Regions from separate parts of the Duganella sp. GW821-FHT01E12 genome, predicted to be linked through region 2. Evidence: predicted binding sites of a transcription regulator. Region 2 holds the regulator's gene; the other holds the start of a gene.
The links. The regulator LexA, encoded in region 2, represses DNA repair genes until DNA is damaged. The targets are predictions, from matches to a motif close to ACTGTATNNNNATACAGT.
Positions count from the first base shown of each region.

Region 1: the regulator LexA is predicted to act here: its motif matches at 1,618-1,635, upstream of dinB (DNA polymerase IV).

Region 1 covers NZ_JBWKWR010000001.1:208,752-212,155, reverse strand. The annotation lists gene AC07WS_RS00715 (helix-turn-helix domain-containing protein) at 1-698, shown strand, start outside; gene AC07WS_RS00710 (substrate-binding periplasmic protein) at 695-1,546, opposite strand; gene dinB (DNA polymerase IV) at 1,651-2,802, shown strand; gene AC07WS_RS00700 (recombination-associated protein RdgC) at 2,884-3,404, shown strand, end outside.
Region 2 covers NZ_JBWKWR010000002.1:94,059-97,462, forward strand. The annotation lists gene rpsR (30S ribosomal protein S18) at 1-220, opposite strand, end outside; gene priB (primosomal replication protein N) at 236-541, opposite strand; gene rpsF (30S ribosomal protein S6) at 560-946, opposite strand; gene lexA (transcriptional repressor LexA) at 1,186-1,824, shown strand; gene AC07WS_RS05685 (hypothetical protein) at 1,844-2,338, opposite strand; gene AC07WS_RS05690 (cystathionine gamma-synthase family protein) at 2,398-3,404, opposite strand, start outside.

The sequences.
Region 1 (3,404 bases), on a different contig from region 2:
GCGGCCGCTCGCAGCCCAGCAAGGACTTGATCCTGAAGCTGGGCATGGTGCTGGAGATTCCGCTGCGCCAGCGCAACGTGATGCTGCTGGCGGCCGGCTACGCGCCGGCCTACCAGGAGCGCAAGCTGTCCGATCCGGAGCTGGGCGCGGTGCGGCGGGCGCTGGACTTCATGCTGGCGCAGCAGGCGCCGTATCCGGCGCTGGTGGTGGACCGGCTGTGGAACCTGGCGCTGGCCAACGCGCCGGCGGCCGGCATGATGCGCTGGCTGCTGGGCCTGCCGCCGGACGCGGTCCTACCCACCGACGGCTCGGTCAACGTGCTCAGGCTGATGCTGGACCCGCGGGGCGCGCGCCCCTACCTGCTCAACTGGGAGGAGGTGGGCGCCGACCTGCTGCACTGGATCCAGCGCGAGGCCATGGGCGACGGCCCCGGCGGGGCGGCCGCGCTGCTGCTGGACGAGCTGCTGGCGCTGCCCGGCGTGGCCGGCATGCCGCGCACGCCCAACCTGGACCGCCGCGCCCTGCCCTTCCTGCCGGTGACGCTGCGCAAGGACGGCGTCGAGCTGAAGCTGTTCACCACCATCGCCACCTTGGGCACGCCGCACGACGTCACCGTGCACGAGTTGCGCATCGAATCGTTCTTCCCGGCCGACGAGGCCAGCGCGGCGTGGTTCCGCGCGCGCGCCGGCGCCGGTTAGTCTGGCGGCATGGCGTCCAGGATGTCGCGCACGCCGCCGGCGAAGATCTGGCGGGTGAGGTCGGCGTCCAGGTAGCGCAGGTAGATCTGCTGCACCGTGCCGTCGCCGACGATGGCGCGCAGCGCCTCGATGTAGCGCCGCCGCTGCGCCGCCGGCACCTGCCTGGACACGTAGATGCCCACCATCGCGCGCGGCGATTCGGCGAAGGTGGCGGCGCGCATCTTGCCCAGCAGGTGGAACTGGCGCTGGTGCAGCACGTGGATGGCCGGCGGCGCCAGCGTGCCCTCGGCGCGGCCGGCCAGGATCTTGCGGAACACCACGCCGTAGTCGTTGACGTATTCCAGCCGGCCCAGCTTTTGCAGCCGGTCCATCTGCGCCTGCGTCGCCGGGGAATACGCGATGCTGCGCGCCACGTTCAGGCGCGCCGTGCTGTGCTCGACAAAATCGGCCAGGCTGTGGAACTCGCCGGCGCTCTGGTTGAGCAGCACCAGCTCGAACTGGGAATAGGTGTAGGGCAGCCACACGCCGTGATGGTCGCGCTCGGCGTTGCGCAGCGCGGCGCCGGTCACGTCCAGCCGGCCGCTGAAGAATTGCGCGTACATCCGGCCGTGCGGATACCAGCCCAGCTGGAAGGCGCAGCCGCTGCGCCGCGTTATCTCGTCCAGCAGGTCGGCCGTGATGCCGCGGATGGCGCCGCCGTCGCGGTAGGAGGCGTAGCCGAGGTCGCTGAGGCCGACGCTGGCCGGCGCGCAGCCGCCCTCCGCCGCCCGGGCGGCCGGGGCGGCGCACAGCAACATGCCCAGCAATACGGTGGTCAGGCGCTTGGTCATGGCGGCCGGGGGAAGCAAGCGGTTTCTCCAGTCTAACATCGGGGCGCGGCAAAAGGTGGGGTCTTGCGAACTGAGGCGTTTCCATGGATACTGTATGCATTCACAGTAATTTCATCCGCATCATGGTCGACCGCCCGCGCCGCATTGCCCACCTCGACATGGACGCGTTTTATGCGTCCGTCGAGCTGTTGCGCTATCCCGAGCTGCGCGGCCTGCCGGTGGTGATCGGCGGCGGGCGCGACGCCCAGCCGGTGTTGCAGGCGGACGGCCGCCACACCTTTTCCCGGCTGCGCGACTATGTCGGCCGCGGCGTCATCACCACCGCCACCTACGAGGCGCGCGCGCTGGGCGTGGGCTCGGCCATGGGCATGATGAAGGCGGCCAAGCTGGCGCCTGACGCCATCCTGCTGCCGGTCAATTTCGACGCCTACCGCCAGATGTCGCGCCTGTTCAAGAACGCCGTGGCCGCCATCGCGCCGGAGTTCGAGGACCGCGGCATCGACGAGATCTACATCGACCTGACCCACGTGGAAGGCGAGACGCGCGAGCTGGCGCAGCGCATCAAGCAGGCGGTGCGCGACGCCACCGGGCTGTCGTGCTCGATCGGCGTGACGCCCAACAAGCTGCTGTCGAAGATCTGCTCGGACCTGGAAAAGCCGGACGGCCTGACGGTGCTGGGCCACGCGGACATCCCGGCGCGCATCTGGCCGCTGGGGGTGCGCAAGATCAACGGCATCGGCCCCAAGGCCACCGAGAAGCTGGCCGCGCTGGGCATAGACACCATCGGCCAGCTGGCGGCGGCCGACGCCGGCCTGCTGCAGGACCATTTCGGCGCGCACTACGCGGCCTGGCTGGCCGAGGCCGCGCACGGCATCGACCACCGCGAGATTTCCACCAGCTCGGAGAGCAAGTCGATCAGCCGCGAGACCACCTTCGAGCGCGACCTGCATGCGCGCCAGGACCGCGGCGCGCTGTCGTCCATCCTGACCCGGCTGTGCGACCGGCTGGCGGACGACCTGCAGCGCAAGGGCTACGTCAGCCGCACCATCAGCATCAAGCTGCGCTTCGACGACTTCCAGATCGTCAGCCGCAACGTCACCTTGCCCCAGCCCGTGGCGGACGCGGCCGGCATCCTGCAGGCGGCGCGCGAGTGCCTGAAACGGGTGCCGCTGCAACGCCGGCTGCGCCTGCTGGGGGTGCGCGCCAGCACGCTGGAGCCGCCCGGCGCCAGCCCGCAGGCGGCTGTGCCCCAGCAAGGCGAATTGTTCGCCTAGGCCAGCAACAGATTCGGTCCAGCGCCGCCGTCACCGTGTAAAATGGCGCTCCCCTGGCATTACTGAAACAAGGCTCAACACATGTGGTTCAAGAATCTACAGATTTACCGTCTGCCGGCCCCTTGGGCCTTTACCCCCGAACAACTGGAAGCGGCGCTGGCGCCGCACTCCTTCGTCCCGGCCAGCAGCAATGAACTGCTGCGCCAGGGCTGGGACCGTCCGCGCCCGAACGGCGGCCTGGTGCACGTGGTCAACCAGCAGATGCTGATCCTGCTGGGCACCGAGAAGAAGCTGCTGCCCAACACCGTGATCAACCAGGTGGCCAAGGCGCGCGCGGCCGAGATGGAAGAGGCGCAAGGCTTCGCCCCCGGCAAGAAGGCGATGAAGGAACTCAAGGAACGCGTGGCCGACGAGCTGCTGCCGCGCGCCTTCTCGATCCGCAGCAACGTCTGGACCTGGATCGATCCGGTCAACGGCTGGCTGGTGGTCGACGCGGCCAGCCCGGCCAAGGCCGACGAAGTGATCAAGCTGCTGCTCAAGGCGGTCGACAAGCTGCCGCTGGAAAGCCTGCGCGTGCAGCGCTCGCCGGTGGGCGTGATGAC
Region 2 (3,404 bases):
GACGCTGGTAGTGCGCCTTGGTACCGGTCAGACGTGCTGGCATGATTTTGCCGTTTTCCTGGACGAAGTCTTTCAGGGTGTCGACGTCTTTGTAGTCAACTTGTTCCACGTTTGCTGCGGTGAAGCGGCAGAACTTCTTACGCTTGAACAGTGGGTTTTGTTGCTTGCGCTTTTCTTTCAGCTTGAGCTTGTTTTTGTCGAACTTTTTACCGAATGCCATTTTAGGCTCCTGTATCTAAATTGAGCTGTCTGGGACAGCACTAAAATCAATGATGTGAAACACCAGGCTTTTGCTATTGCGATTCTTCTTGTTCAGGAAACCGGTGAACTGATACATGCCTGCCAGTGGCGCCTGACTGAAGCGGCCTGAAATCTCGCCCGCGGCAACCGCGGAAATTTCAAACTCGCTCAATCGGGCGATGCCTGCCTCGACTTGCTGCGACCGGTGCTGGAGTACAGCGTTCACGATCGGCATGCCGGCCGGGGTGTAGCGCAAGGCGTCCCGTTCGGCGATCAGGGCAATCAACTGGAGCTGATTCAGCTCGGTTCCCGGTAACAATTAGGCCGCAGGAGCAGCAGCGGCTGCTGGAGCTTCGGTGCGATGCGATTTCGCTGCATCTTCACGTTGTACCGACTTCATCATCGGCGAAGGAGCGGTTTCCGCTTTCTTCATCTTGACGGTCAGGTGACGCAGCACGGCATCATTGAATTTGAAGGCGGTTTCCAGCTCGACCAGGGTCTCGTTGTCGCATTCGATGTTCAGGCAGATGTAGTGTGCTTTAGCCAGTTTCTGGATCGAGTAAGCCATCTGACGACGGCCCCAATCTTCAACACGGTGCACGGCGCCGCCGCGGGTCGTTACGGTGGTTTTGTAACGCTCGATCATGGCGGGCACTTGCTCGCTCTGGTCCGGGTGGACGATAAATACTATTTCATAGTGACGCATGCAAACTCCCTTAAGGACTGTGAATATAGCCCACCCTGGCGTCAAGACAGGTGTGGGAAGAGGTAAGCCCGCGACTATATCAGCTTTTTATCCAAAAAACCAGCACTGCCCGGCAACAATCCGCCGCGCCCGGAGGGGCTCCATGAAATTATTTCGTGCTAAGCAACAAATTCCCTTGCTTTTCGCTTCACACTGTACAAAAATACAGACTGTCTATATACACAGGCCCAAAGCACTCTATGATCAAGCTCACCGCAAGACAGGAACAAATTCTCAATCTGATCAAGGATGCCATCGAGAACACCGGCTTCCCGCCGACCCGCGCCGAGATCGCCAATGAACTGGGCTTCAAGTCCGCCAACGCGGCCGAGGAGCATCTGCAGGCGCTGGCGCGCAAGGGCGCGATCGAGATCGCCGCCGGCACCTCGCGCGGCATCCGCCTGCTGGGCGTGCACGCCGAGCCGGCCACGCCCAAGGTGCCGGTGTCGCTGATGATGTCGCTGCCGCTGATCGGCCGCGTGGCCGCCGGCTCGCCCATCCTGGCCCAGGAAAACCTGGAAACCAGCTACAGCGTCGATCCGGCCATGTTCTCTTCCCGCCCGGACTACCTGCTCAAGGTGCGCGGCGAGTCGATGCGCGACGCGGGCATCATGGACGGCGACCTGCTGGCGGTCAAGAAGGTGGACAGCGCCAAGAACGGCCAGATCGTCGTGGCCCGCATCGGCAACGACGTCACCGTCAAGCGCTACCGCAAGACCGGCTCCACCGTCGAGCTGCTGCCGGAAAACCCGGACTTCAAGATCATCAAGGTCGATCCGGAAGCCGACGAGTTCGCGCTGGAAGGCCTGGCGGTCGGCCTGATGCGCAGCTGGCACTAGGCCTCTCCTCGCCGGCCGGTTAGCGCTTGCCTGCGGTCTCCGGCAGGTGCGACAGGTCGCGCGCGCTCAAGGCAAGGTCGCCCTGCCGGCCTTCCCATGCGCTCTGCGCCAGGGTGACGGCGTCGGCCTGGCGCTTGGCCTCGTCCGCCACCTGTACGAACACCTGGCTCATCAGCGTCTGCGCGGCGTCCATCTCGGCGTCGGTCATCAGGTCGGCCAGGTCGGCAGGGATGCTCTTGCCGACCGGGAGCGCAGCGTTGTAATTGGCAAGGAACCGGTCGTAGCAGGCGCGCCACGCGGCCAGCGACTGCGCCAGCGCCGGGCCGCCAGTCGCGCCCCGGCGCACCGGGATGTTGGGCGGCTGGCAGTTGAAGCGGGCCAGCGCAATGTCGGCGCCGTCGTAGCGGCTGGTGTAGTACTCGATCTCGGCTTGCCGGGCCAGGCGGCGGGCCTGGTCGCCGGCGAAGGCGCTACTCGACAGCACGGTCAATGCCAGAACCCATGCCGCTCTCATAACGCCTCCCCGCGCTTAGCAAAATTGAAAGCTTAGATTATCACAACTTGACGCTGCGCTCAGCAAGCTTCCAGCGCGCAGGTGAAATCGTCCAGCAGGTCGTCGGTGTCCTCGATGCCGACCGACACCCGTATCAGCGACTCGGCGATGCCCATCGATGCGCGGCGCTCGGCGCCCATTTCGTAGAAGATGGTGTGCGCCACCGGGATGATCAGCGTGCGCGTGTCGCCCAGGTTGGAGGCCGGGATCGCCAGCTTCAGGCGGTTGAGGAAGTCGAAGCAGTCGATGCCGTCCTTCAGCTCAAAACTCAGCAGGGAGCCAAAGCTGCGGAACAGCTCACCCGAGATCGCGTGCTGCGAGTGCGACGCCAGGCCAGGATAGTAGACGGCGGCCACGCGCTCGTCGCCTTCCAGCAGCTTCGCCAGCGCCAGCGCGTTGGCGCAGGTGCGCTCCATGCGCAGCGCCAGTGTCTCGGCGCCGACGGCGATGTGGTGCGCCGCCTCCGGCGCCAGCGAGGCGCCGAAGTCGCGCAGGCCCTTGGCGCGGATCTGCGCCAGCCCCCATTGCAGCGGCGCGGCCTTCTTGTAGTTCTCGTAGATGTTGGCGAACCTGGTCCAGTCGTAGGCGCCGGTGTCGGTCAGGCTGCCGCCCAGCGCGTTGCCGTGGCCGCCGATCGACTTGGTCAGCGCGTTGACCACCAGGCCGGCGCCGACCGCTTTCGGACGGAACAGGTATGGCGTGGTCATCGTGTTGTCGACGATGTAGAGGATGCCGCGCTCCTGGCACAACTGGCCGATGCGCTGCAGGTCCGCCACCTGCGTGCGCGGGTTGGCGATGGTTTCGACGAACACCACCCGGGTCTGCTCGGTGATGGCCGCGGCCACGTTGGCGACGTCGGTGGCGTCGACGAAGGACACGCCCACGCCCTGCGCCATGGTGGTCTGCCACAGGCTGTTGGTGTTACCGAACAAGAACGACGACGACACCACATGGTCGCCCGCGCGCAGCAGCGACTGGAACACGGCGCCGATCGCCCCCATGCCGGTGGCGAAGCAGATCGTGCCGA